DNA from 2 places in the Vreelandella gomseomensis genome. Region 1 is predicted to be linked to the other one. Evidence: predicted binding sites of a transcription regulator. Region 1 holds the regulator's gene; the other holds the start of a gene.

Region 1 (7,439 bases):
CATGCATCGCTGCTGTCGCAAATGGGCACCGGGGTCTGGGTGACCGAGCTGATGGGGCAGGGCATCAATGGCGTGACCGGCGACTACTCGCGCGGCGCTGCTGGGTTCTGGGTAGAAGACGGCGTGGTGCAATACCCGATCGAGGAATTCACCATCGCCGGTAACCTGGAGCGCATGTTCGGGAGCCTGGTGGGCGTCGGCGATGACATCGACCGCCGGGGCAGTATTCATTCCGGCAGCTGGCTTATCGATGGCATGACCGTCGCCGGCAGCTAGGCAGCTAGCGCAGGGGTCTTTAAGGCTTACTTGTCCTCATCGAAGCGCGCGTCGAACAGCGCCTGGATCGCCTCCAGCGCCTGTTCGGCGTCATCGCCCTCGGCTCGGATGCAAAGCTCGGTGCCGCAGGGCGCCGCCAGCATCAGGAGAGCCATGATATTGGCCGCATCGGCTTCCTGCTGCTGTTTCACGACCCGTACGCTGGCGTTGAACTGCTGGCAGCACTGTACGAGTTTGGTGGCAGCCCGCGCGTGCAGCCCGCGCTGGTTGGTGAGGGTAAGTGTACGTTCTGGCACCCTGGTTCCTTTTGGCTATTAGGGGTGTCGCGGTGGATAATGACCCGGCTTCCGCCAGGCGTAAACGTTTAGTGCGCAGCATTGACCGTGTACTGCAAGCCCAGCTCTCGGTGGCGTAGCTGCACTTCATCCATATGCCGGATGAGGCGCTGGGCCAGCTGTTCCACCATGTAAACCGAGCGATGCTGCCCGCCGGTACAGCCGATTGCCACGGTCATGTAGCTGCGCTGGCTGTTCTGGTACTCAGGCAGCCAGCGTTCAAGCCATGCCTGAATATCGTTGGCCATGGCGTCGACCAGCGGGTAGTTGCCCAGAAAGGCAATGATATCGGCATCGCGACCGGTGGACGAGCGCAGCGAGGGATCCCAGTAGGGATTGGGCAGGCAGCGCACATCGAAGACAATGTCCGCATCGAGGGGAACGCCGCGCTTGTAGCCAAAGGACTCAAAAGTCAGCGTAAGCTGGTCGCGCCGCTGGTGGGCCACCTGGTCGGTGATGCGTCGGCGCAGGTCGTGGGCCGAAAGCCGAGACGTATCGATGGTCAGATCGGCAAGGTCGCGTATTTGGTGCAGCGTCTGCTCTTCCTGATCGATGGCTTCTTCAAGCGTCAGCGAGCTGTTGCGAGTCAGCGGATGTCGCCGGCGGGTGGCCGAGTAGCGTTCCAGCAGTATGCGGGCATCGGTGGTCAGATACACGATCTGACACTTGATAGTGCGTTGACGCAGTGCCTCGAGAAGCTTGGGCAGCTCGGCGAGGGCCGCAGGCAGGTTGCGCGCATCAATGCTCACCGCCAGATGGGTACGTCCCCCTTGTTCACGCAGCTCATCAATCAGCGCGTCCAGAAGCATGGCTGGCAGGTTATCAATGGCGTAATAGCCTAGATCTTCCAGCGCCTGCAAGGCAATGGATTTGCCTGACCCGGAGCGGCCACTAATGATGACGAGTTGCATGGAAAGCTCTCTTGCTTGCGCTCAAGCGACGTGGGTAATCAGCCAGATGGCGATGTTAACGCATTGTGTGTCCGCCAGGCTCGCCAGCGGGTTACTGGCTGTTAGCCTGGTCGCGTATCTTGGCCGTGATGAGATCCAGCAGCTCCCGTTGGCTCTCGGTTTTGCGAAGCTGCTGGCGCGTGTCGGCATCGTTCATGATCGAGGCGACCTGACCAAGCAGAGCCAGATGGGTATCATCGGCTTCTTCGGGCACCAGCAGGACAAACACCAGATCGACCGGATCGCCGTCGATGGCGTCGAAATCCACCGCTTCGTTGAGCTTTAAAAAGCCTGCGATAGGCGATTCGCAATGCGGGCTGCGGGCATGGGGAATGGCAACGCCGTTGCCGATCCCCGTGCTGCCCAGGCGCTCTCGACCGATCAGCCGGCTGAACACTTCCTGGCTGTCGAGACTGGGGATATTTTGCGCGATAAAGGTGCTGAAAAACTCCAGCACCCGTTTTTTGCTGCCCCCGGGCACGTCGTAAAGTACGCGCTCCGGGGGGAGGATAGTGGCTAACGTCATTGAATTAACGCACGCCTGCGCCCTGGGCGCGGGCTTGTGCTTTTTCCTTGTGCTTGACGAGTTGCCGATCAATTTTGTCCGCCAGTGCATCAATGGCTGCGTACATGTCATTGTCGAGGGCTTCGGCGTGCAAGTCGGCACCGGCGGCGTGCAGCGTACAGGCCGCCTGTTGACGCTCTTTCTCGACCGAGAGCGTGACCTGCACGGTGGTGATGTTGTCGTAATGGCGCTCAACGCGTTCCAGCTTTTCGTTGACATAGTCACGCAAGGCGTCAGTCAGTTCTACATGATGACCGGTAATATTGACTTGCATTGACGTACTCCTTATCCGTCGGACTGTCCTTCGATTGTAACCCTTTTTGCCGTTAAGCAAAGCCCTTGTGACGAGTTTCCGTCTTTCTAACGCAAACGGCGTCGTTCGCTGGAGGACGGGATACCCATGCCTTCGCGATATTTGGCCACGGTACGCCGCGCCACGTGGACACCGGCGTCTTCGAGCAGGGTGACAAGGCGGCTGTCTGACAGGGGTTTGCCGGGCGGCTCTTCCTGGATCAGCTTCTTCAGCCGTGCCCGGATCGCGGTGCTCGAATGGCTGTCGCCGTCCTGGCCGCTGATCTGGCTGGAAAAGAAGTATTTAAGCTCGAAAATGCCCCGCGGCGTGTGGATGAACTTCTGGGTGGTGACCCGAGAAATCGTCGATTCGTGCATCTCGACCGCCTCGGCGATGTCGGCCAGGATCAGCGGCTTCATGGCTTCTTCACCCCGTTCCAGAAAGTCGATCTGGCGGGTGACGATTTCGCGGCCGACGCGTAGCAGGGTGTCGTTGCGGCTGGACAGGCTCTTGATCAGCCAGCGGGCTTCCTGAAGATGGTCCTTGAGAAACTGGTTGTCCTGGCTCTTGTCGGCGCGTTTGATCAGGCTGGCGTAATCGGGCTGAATCCGGAGTTTGGGGAGCGCTTCCGGGTTGAGCTCCAGGTGCCAGCCCTCGCTATCGTGACGAACCACCAGGTCGGGAATCACGTAGCTGTCATCGGTGACGGTGTACTCGCTGCCGGGACGCGGATCCAGGCTCCTGATCAGTTGGATGACCTCATCGAGCTGCGCCTCGTCCAGGCCGAGCCGCCGTTTGAGCAGGCGCTGATCATTCTTGCTCAGGGCTTCCAGGAACTGGCGAACCAGTCGCCGGGCAGGCATCAGCAGCGGGGTGTCGTCGGGCAGGGCGGCAAGCTGCAGCATCAGGCATTCGCGCAGGTCGCGAGCGAACACGCCGGTGGGCTCGAACTGCTGGAGTCGCATGAGGATGCTTTCGACCTCGCGCTGGCTGAGGCCTTCCACGCCCTGGGCGCGCAACCCCTCGCGGATATCGTTGAGCGGTTGGGTCAAGTAGCCGTTCGTATCCAGGGCGTCGATCAGGCTTTCGGCGACCAGCTGCTCGCGGCGGCTCAAATCGGTCATGGCGAGCTGCCACAGAAGATGGCCGTGGAGGCTTTGCCCGGCCGCCTGGCGTTCAAAGTCCGGGCCCTCACTGCTCGAGCTGCCGCTGCCTGCCATGTCTTGGTAGGTATCCGACCAGTCGCTGTCGACGGAGAGCTCCGTGGGGATGCTGTCGGCCCACTCGGTTTCCTCGGGCTCGCTGGTGGCCTGCTCGCTGAACTCGTCTTCCTGCTCGAGCATCGGGTTGGCGTCGAGGGCCTGCTGAATTTCCTGGCGTAAATCGAGCGTGGATAGCTGCAGCAGGGCAATGGCCTGCTGCAGCTGGGGTGTCATGGTGAGCTGGGTGCCGATCCGCAGTTGAAGAGAAGCTTTCATGACCATCTGAGAACCACTCGTTATCGGAAAGCATCCACCCTAGTGTGTGTTGTGTTTTGGTGCAAGTGCAATAAGTATGCCACAGGCAATAAATATGCCATTGACAGCTTTACAGACGGAAATCAGCACCTAGGTAAACGTCGCGCACTTCCTGATTGTCAAGAATAGCGCTTGGCGTGCCGCTGGCGATGATATGGCCGTCGCCCACGATGTAGGCCACGTCGCAGATATCCAGCGTCTCGCGCACGTTGTGGTCGGTAATCAGCACACCGATGTCACGTGCCTTCAAAGCGCGAATGATCGACTTGATATCGCCGACAGAAATAGGGTCGACGCCGGCGAAGGGCTCGTCAAGCAGGATGAACGCGGGCTCGGTGGCCAGCGACCGGGCAATCTCGACGCGGCGGCGCTCGCCGCCGGACAGGCTCATGCCCATGTTATCGCGGATATGGGTGATGTGGAAATCTTCCAGCAGTGCTTCCAGGCGTGCTTCGCGACCGGCGCGGTCGAGGTTCTTGCGCGTTTGAAGGATTGCCATGATGTTGTCGGCGACGGTCAGCTTGCGAAAGATCGACGCCTCCTGGGGGAGGTAGCCAATGCCCGCCTTGGCGCGCTCGTGCATGGGCGCGCGGGAAAGGTCGAGGCTGTCGATGGCGACGCTGCCCGCGTCGGCCTTGACCAGGCCGACGATCATGTAGAACGAGGTGGTTTTGCCCGCGCCATTGGGACCTAGCAACCCCACGATGCTGCCCTGGGATATATCCAGGTTGATGTCTTTGACCACGCGCCGGCGCTTGTAGCTTTTGGCCAGGTGGCGGGCGTGTAGCGTGCGGGTGGCAGGGTCGGCGGCGGCCATCGGGCTCTCCTTACTCTTCGGGCTGCAGCGTCATGCGAATTCGCTGCGGTTCTTGGTTCTCCACGTCGGAACGCGCCTGGACGACCTCCCGGTCGATGAAGTATTCCAGCCGCCCGCCGGTGAAACGGTCGCCTTGCTGGATGATCTCGGCCTGGTCGATCAACTCCACGCGGCGCTCGGCGACGTGATAGATCACCCGGCGTCCCCAGCCTTCCAGCGGGCCTTCCTGATTCTCGGGTTGCTGACGCAAGTAGGCGCGCTCGCCCAGAGCGGTGGCACGCGACAGCTCGCCTGCCTCGTTGCGCTGAATTTCGACTGTGTCGCCCTTGATCAGCATATCGCCCTGGCGAACTTCCACGTCACCGGTATACACCGCCGTGCCGGCGCGCTGGTCGAGATCCAGCCGGTCGGCTTCAACCTCAACCGGTTGCTGGTGATTGTCGGCCGTGGCGTAAAGCGGAACCAGGCAGACGGCGGCCAGGGCCGTGTAAATAAGCGCTTTCATGTGTTATTCCTGTCCAGGTTGCGTCTCGGGAGGGTGGTAGCCTTGCACATTCTCTTCAAGGCGCACTTCCTCGTCGTTGAGCCATGCATCCATCCGTTGCGCCGTCATGCGCTGGGGTGGCTGCTGGAGGAGTACGGGGGTATCGCTCCAGGCGTGGGCGGTCTTGCCATCATAGTGCAGGACATCCGTGTCCAGCTGCCAGCCTTCTTCGGGCGCTATCAGCCGCGCATTGCCCGAGAGCGTCAGCGCTTGCGCGTTGGTGTCGAGCGTACCTACCTCGGCGGTGGCGTTCCACACCCGGCGTTCGCTGTCATACAGCGTGGCGCGGGGCGTTTCCGCCTGGGTGGAGGCCGTCTGGGGGGTGTGCACCAGGCGCGGCGTGGTCAGTCCCTGCTGGATGTTGCCCTGCGCGTCGAACAGCGTCAGCTCGGCGTTGTGCAGCACATGGCCGGGCTCTTCCGCCCGCGCGTCGGGATCGGGTGTAACGGTTCGCGGGCCGCCGGGATCCAGCCATACCAGCAGGCCGCCGAGCGCCAGTACGATCAGGGCGAGGCCCAGGCGCGTGCGTAGTCGCTTCAGCATCATGCCTCAGCCGTGTAGGTAAGTATCGACGACCGCGCCCCAGTGGCCCTGGGCATCCAGCATCGCGTCGCACACTTCGCGCACGGCCCCGTGGCCACCCAGGCGCTCGGTAACCCAATCGGCATGGGTGTGCATGTAGTCGGGGGCGTTGGGCACGGTGATGCCTACGCCCGAGCGCTTGATGCTGGCCAGGTCGGGCAGGTCGTCGCCGCAGTAGGCCACCTGGGAAAGTTCGATGTCCAGGCGCTGGCAGAGCCCGCGCAGGGTGGCCAGTTTGTCCTCGCAGCCCTGGTAGACGTGAGCAATGCCCAGGGCGGCGGCACGTTGGCTGACCATGGGCGAATCGCGTCCGGTAATCAGGGCGACGGAAATGCCGGCGCGCTTGAGCAGCTTGAGCCCGTGGCCATCCTGGGTGTGAAAGGCCTTGATCTCGACGCCGTCGGCCTGAAAGTAAAGCCGACCGTCGGTCAGGACGCCATCGACATCCAGGGCAAATAAGCGCACGCGGCGGAGTCGGTCGAGTAGGTCAGCGGAAAGGGTCATTGAGCCTCCGAATTCAGTTAAATGACGCCGCTGGCAAGCAGGTCATGCATGTGTAGCGCCCCTACGGGGCGCTGCTGTTCATCCACTACCGCCAGCGCGGTGATGCGATTGTCTTCCATGATGCGCACGGCTTCGGCGGCCAGCAGGTCGGGAGAGATGCGCTTGCCGGGGCGAGTCATCACCTCGTCCACCCGTACGTCGCGCAAGTCATGGACGCTATCCAGGGTGCGGCGCAGGTCGCCATCGGTGTACACGCCGGCCAGTTGGCCGTCCGGGGCGACCACGCAGGTGAATCCCAGTCCCTGGCGGGTGATTTCCAGTAACGCATCGCGCAGCGGGCTGCCCAGCGGTACCTGGGGCAGGCGGTCGCCTTCATGCATCAGGTCGCGTACGCGCAGCAGCAGGCGCCGGCCCAGGCTGCCGCCGGGGTGCGACAGGGCAAAGTCTTCGGCGGTGAAGCCGCGTGCTTCCAGCAGGGCGACGGCGAGTGCATCGCCGAGCGCGAGCGCGGCTGTGGTCGAGCTTGTCGGCGCCAGGTCTAGCGGGCAGGCTTCCCGGTCGACGCTGCTGTTCAGGTGGGCGTTTGCGTGTTGCGCAAGGGTCGATGTGGGCCTGCCCGTCATGCTGATCAGCGGCGTGCCGAGCCGTTTGAGCAGCGGCAGCAATGCCGTGACCTCGGCGGTTTCGCCGGAGTTGGAAAGCGCGATCACCACGTCGCTGCGGGTGATCATGCCAAGGTCGCCATGGCTGGCCTCACCGGGGTGAACAAAAAAAGCCGGTGAGCCGGTGCTTGCAAGCGTCGCGGCGATCTTGCCGGCAATGTGGCCCGATTTGCCCATGCCGGTGACCACCACGCGGCCCTGACAGTCCAGAATCAGCTCGCAGGCATGGTCGAAGTGCGCATCCAGCTTGGCGGCCAGGCCGGCAATGGCGGCCTGCTCGATGTTCAGCGTGCGTAATGCGCTTTGACGAAAGGGCGTAGTAGCAGTGGTCGCGGGCATGGGTGTTGGCGTGGCTCGTTAAAAATGACAAACAGGGTGCAAGAGTAACATTGACG
Region 2 (7,439 bases), on a different contig from region 1:
GTTGATAACTAAGGTAAAACACCATGCATATTGGCGTACTTGAAGACGACCTTGACCAGCAGGCCTTCATCGAACATTGCCTGATTGCCGCAGGTCATTGCGTAGCGCTTTTTGCTCGCGCCAGCGAGCTGACTCGCGCCATCCGCCAGCAAACGTTTGATTTGCTGATTATCGATTGGCGCCTCCCCGACAGCTGCGGCATGGACGTTGTCGGCCACTTGCGGCAGCACGAGAGCTGGAAAGGCCCCATCCTGTTTATCACCGCCAGTCAGGGGGAGGATAACGTCGTCCGCGCTCTGGAGCAGGGCGCGGACGATTTTCTTGCCAAGCCGCTTCGCCCTAAAGAGCTTATTGCCAGGGTCAGCGCGCTGGGTCGACGTGCAGGCTATACGCCCCCACGTCCGGCGGCTGCGTGCCCGGAGGCCTTCACTCTGCACACCGACGAGCATTACATCAGCGTGGCAGGCCAGCCCGTTAATTTGACCGAACGTGAGTATCGGTTGGCTGCCCTCTTTTTTTCCAAGATCGGTGAATTGATCACCCGCCCCCATTTGCTCGAGCTTGTCTGGGGCATCAAGGGAGACGTTTCAACGCGCACTGTCGATACGCACGTAAGCCGCCTGCGCCGAAAATTGGAACTGGATGGTCGTCATGGTCTGCGCCTGCGCAGCGTTTACCAATCCGGGTATCGAATGGAAACCTGCCAAGCCGTCAACACGGAACGAGAAGCTGAGTAGGATGGCGCCGGGTGGCATCAGCATGCTGAGCGTCATGAAAAACGAGAAGAATCACGGCGTTTTACATCTATTGAGGCATGTTGGCCAAAAGCGCCACGATAACGACGCCGAGCAAGGCACATAGCCACTGCCAGAAACGCGCGGGGTCACGCTCGAGAAGCGGCGGCCGCGACTGTTTCAGGGTTCCCGGGCTTGGCGTGCGCAACTCGAAGATGAATTCCGAGAGTGCTGGATAGCGCTGATCCGGATTGGGATGCAGGGCTTTTTTCAGCACCGCGTCCACCCAGGCGGGCAGCGCGCGGTTTTCGCTGACCGCTGACTGATAAGCGAGCTTGCGCTGAGCAGCCCGGGTACGGGTTTTGGCCACCTCGGTGCCGTAGGGCAGCGTGCCGGTTAGCATTTGATAGGCAATCACTGCTAGTGAATAAAGGTCGGACTGCTCAGTGCCGCCCTCGCCCAGAAAATATTCCGGCGCCGTGTACTGGGCGGTTCCGAGTATCGGGTCAACCTCGCCGGCGGAATCCGTTGCTTCTGCAATTCCCGCGATTCGCGTGGCGCCAAAATCAATCAGCCGGACCATACCGTGGCGGTCGATCATGATGTTGTCCGGACGCACGTCCTGATGGAGCATTTCCAGCCGGTGAAAGGCACGCAGCCCCTTGGCCACCTGCTCGATAATATCGCGTACGTCGGCCAGGTCCGGATCGGGATGGTCTCGCATCCACTGGGTCAACGTCTGGCCTTCAATGTATTCCCAGACGGTATAAAGGTAGCGCCTTGGGCCGCGCTGCACGGGCGCGGATAGCACATGGGGATTATGCAAGCGACGCGCGATCCACTCCTCCCGCACAAAGCGCTCGACGCTGGCGGGGTCCTCGGCAAGCTCGGTGGCCAGGGTCTTGACGACCACATGCTGGTCGGCCTGAGGGTCGTGCGCCAGGTAGACGTGACTGCGGGCGCTGGCATGCAGCGGGCGGATGATCTGCAGGCCATCCAGCTCGCTATTCGCACGCAGCTCGGCGGGTGACGGCAGGCGGCCCAAGGACTCGAAAAGCTCGTCGGCCTCGCGGTCGGGTAACGTCTCGATACGCACCAGCTGTGCGGTCAGGTTATCGTCGCTGCCGTTGGCCAGCGCGGCGTCTACCAGGGCTTTTGCGCCGGCCTCGAGGTCGGCCGCGTGGTCCTGGATCAGCGTGACCATCACCTGAGGGGACAGCCATTCGTAAACGCCGTCGCTGGCCAGTAAAAACACATCGCCCTCACTGAGCGAGACGGCACGGTAATCAAGCTCGAGATGCTGGCTTGCCCCCATCGCGCGGCTCAGGTGGCTGACCTCACGCGAGGCCCAGAAACGGTGATCTTCGGTCAAGGGCTCAAGCGTCTTGCCTGCTAACTGGTAAATGCGGCAGTCGCCGACGTGGAACAGGTGCGCCGTGGCCGACTTGATCACCATCGCGCTCAGCGTACACACGTACCCCCGATCCATATCGTAGCGATACTGGCTTTGCCGCGTTTGGGCATACAGCCACGCATTGGTGGCCTGAAGCACCCGCTGCGCCGAGCTTTTGACGCTCCACGGGGCGGGGGTGGCGTAGTAATCTGTCAGGAAGCCGCCCACCGCGGCTTCGGCGGCGTCGCGGCTCACGGCGCTGCTGCTGATGCCATCCGCCAGGGCAACGGCAATGCCTTTTTGTCGCCGCTGGGTGTCGTCGGGCAAACAGGCGCCGTAGAAATCCTGGTTGCTGGGCTTTTGGCCTTTATCGGACCACTGGCCGAGGGAAATGCTCAGCGTTGGCATGCATAACGTGCCTGATTGGCAACGCTGGCCGGGCTTGCTTCGACGCGTTTGACGACGCTACCCACGACAATCACACAAGGCGACGGCAGAGGCTCGGCGGCCAACCGCCCCGGCATATCGGCCAGGCTGCCGACCAGCGACCGCTGGTCAGGCTGACTGGCATTGGCCACCAGCATGATCGGCCAGTCGTCGGGCAGCCCCGCCTCGCGCAGGCCCGCGCAGATCGCGTCCACCTTGGAAAGCCCCATGTAAAACACCAGCGTTTCGTCGCGGCGCGCCAGCGCCGCCCAGTCCGGCGTGCCGTCCTCGCGGCACAGCTGCGCGGTGACAAAGCGCAGTTGCTGGGCATGGCCCCGGTCGGTCAGCGGAATGCCCATGCAGGCCGCCGCCGAGGAGGCCGCGGTAATCCCCGGCACGATGGTGGCCGGCATCTGCGCGATGGCCAAGGCATCAAGCTCTTCGCCCATGCGTCCAAAAACGGCCGGGTCGCCGCCTTTCAGGCGCACTACCGATTTGCCCTGCCGGGCCAGGCGCACCATGAGCGCACCGATCTCGGCCTGGGGAACACTATGATGGCCCTTGGCCTTGCCCACATAGTGGCGCTCGCCGCCGACGGGCAGCAGCGCCAGCACGTCATCGCCCACCAGGCGGTCGTAGACCACGGCATCCGCCTGCTGCAAAAGCCGCGCGGCCTTGAGGGTCAGCAACTCGGCGTCGCCGCTGCCGGCGCCCACCAGGTACACGTGCCCAGGCCGGCAGTCGTCGCCCAGCGGGAGGGACCGCGACGCATCACGGCCACTGCGGGGCAGCTCAAAGCGGCTCGCCAGGCGCGCCAAGGGGTTACACCATTTCAGAAGCTGGGATTTGCTCAGCGCGCGCATGGGGGCGTTCCTCTTCAAGTAATGATTTCAACTCAGGAATGCAGCTACCGCACTGGGTACCGCACGCCAATCGTGCGCCTAACGCCTCGACGCTGGTATCGCCGCGCCGGATGGCCTCGACAATCGACGTCTGGCCGACCTGATGGCAGCTGCATACCACCGGGCCACTATCCACCGCGCCGTCGTCGCAGCCCGCCAGCAGTCGGCGGCGGTGGGCATCGCTCACCGCGTCGTCGTTGAAGCGCGCTTCCAGCCAGGCAAAGCCCGGCAGTTCGCTGGGCGGCCCCACCATCAGCCACCAGCTGAGGCGACCGTTTTCGATGCCTGCGGCGCGCAGGCGACCGGTAGCGGCATCTTCACACCACAGCGCCGGCGACGCCGACAGCCATTCGCCCATCTGGCGGAACCAGTCGCTGACCGCCCTGCTACCGGCCAGTTGCCAGCGCTGGCAGCCGCGCATCGGGATTCGTGTCCAGTAATCGCTCGCACACCAGCGCGGCGCGTCAGGCAGCGACGCCAGGGCGTGATCAGCAACAAACAGCGTCGCCTGCCAGGCGGTCGGCAGGGCCGCCAGAGCCACGGCACCGTGCTTGGCTTCCGGCTGACCTGAAAGCGGGTCGGTGATGCCATCGATCAAGGCACTGCTGCGCGCGCTGTGGGTAAAGCAGTCGGTCCAGTGAATCGGCACGAACACCTCGCCGCGCCGCTGGCTATGGGCCACCCTCACCCGGGCGCGATATTCACCGGTGGCGGCGGTCAACACGCCAAGCGCCTGGTCGGTGACGCCCGCCCGGGCGGCATCGTCCGGGTGCACCTCCATGAAAGGCTCGGCGCGGTGGTTCATCAGCCGCGGCGACCGCGCGGTCCGCGTCATGGTATGCCACTGGTCGCGAATCCGTCCGGTATTCAGACGCAGCGGAAAAGCGGCACTCAGGGCTTTCTCCGGCCCACGCGGGGTAATCGGCAACAGCTTAGCCCGGCCGTCGGGCGTGGCGAACTGCCCCGCTTCGAACAAGCGCGCGGTACCCTGGGGGGCATCGCGATTCACCGGCCACTGGATCGGCGCGAGCGCATCATAGCCGTCGCGGCCAAGCTCGGCCAGCCCTGAAATATCGAAAAGGCGCTGCGTGGCGCCGGTATTGTCCACGCCGGAGAGCCGTGCGTGCTCGTCGAATATCTCGCTTGGGTGAGTGTAAGCAAACGCCTCCCCGAAACCCAACTGCTTAGCCACATCGCAGATAATCTGCCAGTCGTGGCGCGCCTCGCCGGGGAGTGGCAGCATGCCCCGCTGGCGCGAGATGCGCCGCTCGGAATTGGTCACGGTGCCATCTTTCTCGGACCACCCGGACGCGGGCAGCACAATGTCGGCGTAGGGCAGCATATCGGTATCCGCCGTGCATTCCGAGACGATCACCAGCGGGCACTTTTCCAGCGCGGCCCGCACGTGGGCGGCATCAGGCAGGCTAATCGCCGGGTTGGTGGCCATCACCCACAACACCTTGATCTCGCCGCGTTCGATCGCATCAAAGAGATCGACCGCCTTGTGGCCGGGGCCTTCCGGCAGGATGGGCGCGAGGTTATCGGTTGCCCAGAAGCGGCTGACCAACTCGCGCGCGCCGGGGGTATCGTAATCCATGTGCGCGGCCATCTGGTTGGCCAGGCCACCGACTTCACGCCCGCCCATGGCGTTGGGCTGACCGGTGATCGAAAACGGCCCTGCCCCGGGCAGGCCGATCTTCCCACCGGCCAAATGACAGTTAATGATGGCGTTGCACTTGTCGGTGCCGCTGGACGACTGATTGACCCCCTGGGAGTAAAGCGTTACCACGTGCAGCTGGCTGGCAAACCAGTAGTAGAGGGTTTCCAGGCGCTCGGCATCGACCTCGCAGGCAGCCGCCACCTCAGCGATGGAACCAGCCGACTGCTGGGCGGCGCTTAGCGCATCGTCAATACCTTGGGTATGGCGCTCCAGATACAGCGTGTCCAGCTTGTTCTTGGCCGCCATCCAGGCCAGCAGGCCGTTGAACAACACTGCGTCGCTGCCGGGTTTAATCCCCAGGTAAAGGTTGGCGATTTCGCAGCTGTCGGTCACGCGGGGGTCAATCACCACCACGCGCATCAACGGGTTACGCTCTTTGGCGACCTTGATGCGCTGATAAAGCACCGGGTGATTCCAGGCCAGGTTAGACCCTACCAGCACGACCAGTTCGGCCTCTTCCAGGTCTTCATAGTTACAGGGCACCGCATCGGCACCGAAGGCGCGCTTGTACCCTGCCACCGCCGAGGCCATGCACAGCCGCGAGTTGGTATCCAGATGCGGCGTGCCCAAGAAACCTTTAAACAGCTTGTTGGCAACGTAATAATCTTCCGTCAGCAGCTGGCCCGAAAGGTACGCCGCCACACTTTGGTTGCCATGCTTGGCCCGCAGGGTGTTTAAGCGTTCGGCGGTGACACTTAAGGCCTGCTCCCACGAGACCTCTTCGCCATCTACACGCGGCTTGATCAGACGCCCCTGCTCGCCCAGCGTTTCGTGCAGCGCTGAACCTTTGACGCACAGCCGCCCGAAATTGGCGGGGTGTTCACGGTCGCCCTCGACAGCGCTCAGCGTGCCATTCTCCGCCACGGTCGCGTTAACGCCGCAACCAACGCCACAGTAGGGGCAAGTCGTTTTGACTTGGTGCATGATGACTCCTCGGCAAATTGCAAACGCCACCCATAAAAAAACGCCCAGGCCGCTGACCCTGTTGCGCAAAGCGCAAGGCGATCAGCTGGCTGGACGTCGTTGCCGCAGCGGGCACCGCTAAAGGTGCCAAACGTATTGTGTAAAGAAACTTATTTGTCTAACAACGTTATTGGGCTTATTCGCTGCCACTGTTTTTTTGGTGAACGCACTGCAATGCGCGTTTGTTGCTTGTACTCGTAGGGTTGCAAACCCTAAGCCATTATTCGGCATCGCCTAAATTTTTATTTAAAAACAGCCACTTAAATAGAAAACCCTGCCTTCTTCCTATCATCAGCTTACCCCTCTGGCACCTTAAACTTGCGTACTGAAAGTGCAGCTCACCCTCCATGGCGCACCAACAGCGTGCACAAAGCCACAAGGAGCGGCCCCTCTGCATTTCTGATGCACTTACTCAACATGATGAAAGTAAAACAAAAAAAAAGAATACCCCGGAGTTGGCCGCTGACTTGCTACTAGTTAGATATATAACTTGTTGGCAGCCAATGGCGGCGGCCACGCGTTAATCAACGTTACCGGGCAACGACGCCCCTGACCTTGTTCATCCTGCTCGCAGGAAGCGCATGTGTCAGGGGCGTTTTTGTTTGGAGCGAATCACCATCATGCAAGATGAGGAGCCACCCATGGAAACTTTTTCCCGGTGCTCACCCGATGACCACCTGGTCATCATCGGCAACGGCATGGCCAGCCACCGGTTGGTGGAAGCGCTGGTCAATCATCCTCAACGCCCCAGAGCCATTACCGTGATTGGGGAAGAGCCGGTGCCCGCTTACAACCGCATTCTGCTTTCGCCTTTGCTTGCCGGTGACATGCAGCCAGAGGCACTAACGCTGCGCGACGCTGACTGGTATCAGGACAACGGCGTAACGCTCAAGCTGGGCGAACGCGTCGAGCACATCGACCGTGACAGCCGCACACTGGCAACCGACGCAGGCGAAACCCTCTACTATGATCGCCTCGTGCTGGCCACCGGCTCACGCCCGACGCTTCCCAAGGTGCAAGGTATAGCGCTGGATGGCGTCCATGGCTTTCGGGACCTGGACGACGCCGCAACGCTGGAGGCCATTGCCCAACAAGGCGGCCATGCGCTGGTAATTGGCGGCGGCCTGCTGGGCCTGGAAGCCGCTGAAGGGCTACGCAAGCGCGGCCAGGGACTGCAGGTAAGCGTTTTACAACGCAGCGACCGGCTGATGAACCGCCAGTTGGACGCTACCGCCGCCAATTTGCTGAAAGCCTCGCTGGTTGAGCGCGGGCTTAACATCGTCACCCAGGCACAGCTGGCA

The links. Region 1 encodes sigma-54, which starts transcription at its own class of promoters, with help from an activator protein. Its sites were predicted from a motif close to TGGCACNNNNNTTGCTNT; they were not measured.
Region 2: QC815_RS00340 (nitrate reductase) is a predicted target of sigma-54. The motif match lies at 6,341-6,358, and genes of this name have one in related genera.

Annotation. Positions count from the first base shown of each region.
Region 1 covers NZ_JARWAI010000002.1:215,526-222,964, forward strand. The annotation lists gene pmbA (metalloprotease PmbA) at 1-276, shown strand, start outside; gene QC815_RS03120 (HPr family phosphocarrier protein) at 303-572, opposite strand; gene rapZ (RNase adapter RapZ) at 641-1,522, opposite strand; gene QC815_RS03130 (PTS sugar transporter subunit IIA) at 1,614-2,087, opposite strand; gene hpf (ribosome hibernation-promoting factor, HPF/YfiA family) at 2,092-2,400, opposite strand; gene QC815_RS03140 (RNA polymerase factor sigma-54) at 2,487-3,902, opposite strand; gene lptB (LPS export ABC transporter ATP-binding protein) at 4,006-4,752, opposite strand; gene lptA (lipopolysaccharide transport periplasmic protein LptA) at 4,763-5,257, opposite strand; gene lptC (LPS export ABC transporter periplasmic protein LptC) at 5,261-5,839, opposite strand; gene QC815_RS03160 (KdsC family phosphatase) at 5,846-6,382, opposite strand; gene QC815_RS03165 (KpsF/GutQ family sugar-phosphate isomerase) at 6,400-7,383, opposite strand.
Region 2 covers NZ_JARWAI010000001.1:70,630-78,068, forward strand. The annotation lists gene QC815_RS00325 (response regulator transcription factor) at 24-737, shown strand; gene QC815_RS00330 (bifunctional protein-serine/threonine kinase/phosphatase) at 805-2,535, opposite strand; gene cobA (uroporphyrinogen-III C-methyltransferase) at 2,523-3,416, opposite strand; gene QC815_RS00340 (nitrate reductase) at 3,376-6,099, opposite strand; gene QC815_RS00345 (NAD(P)/FAD-dependent oxidoreductase) at 6,780-7,439, shown strand, end outside.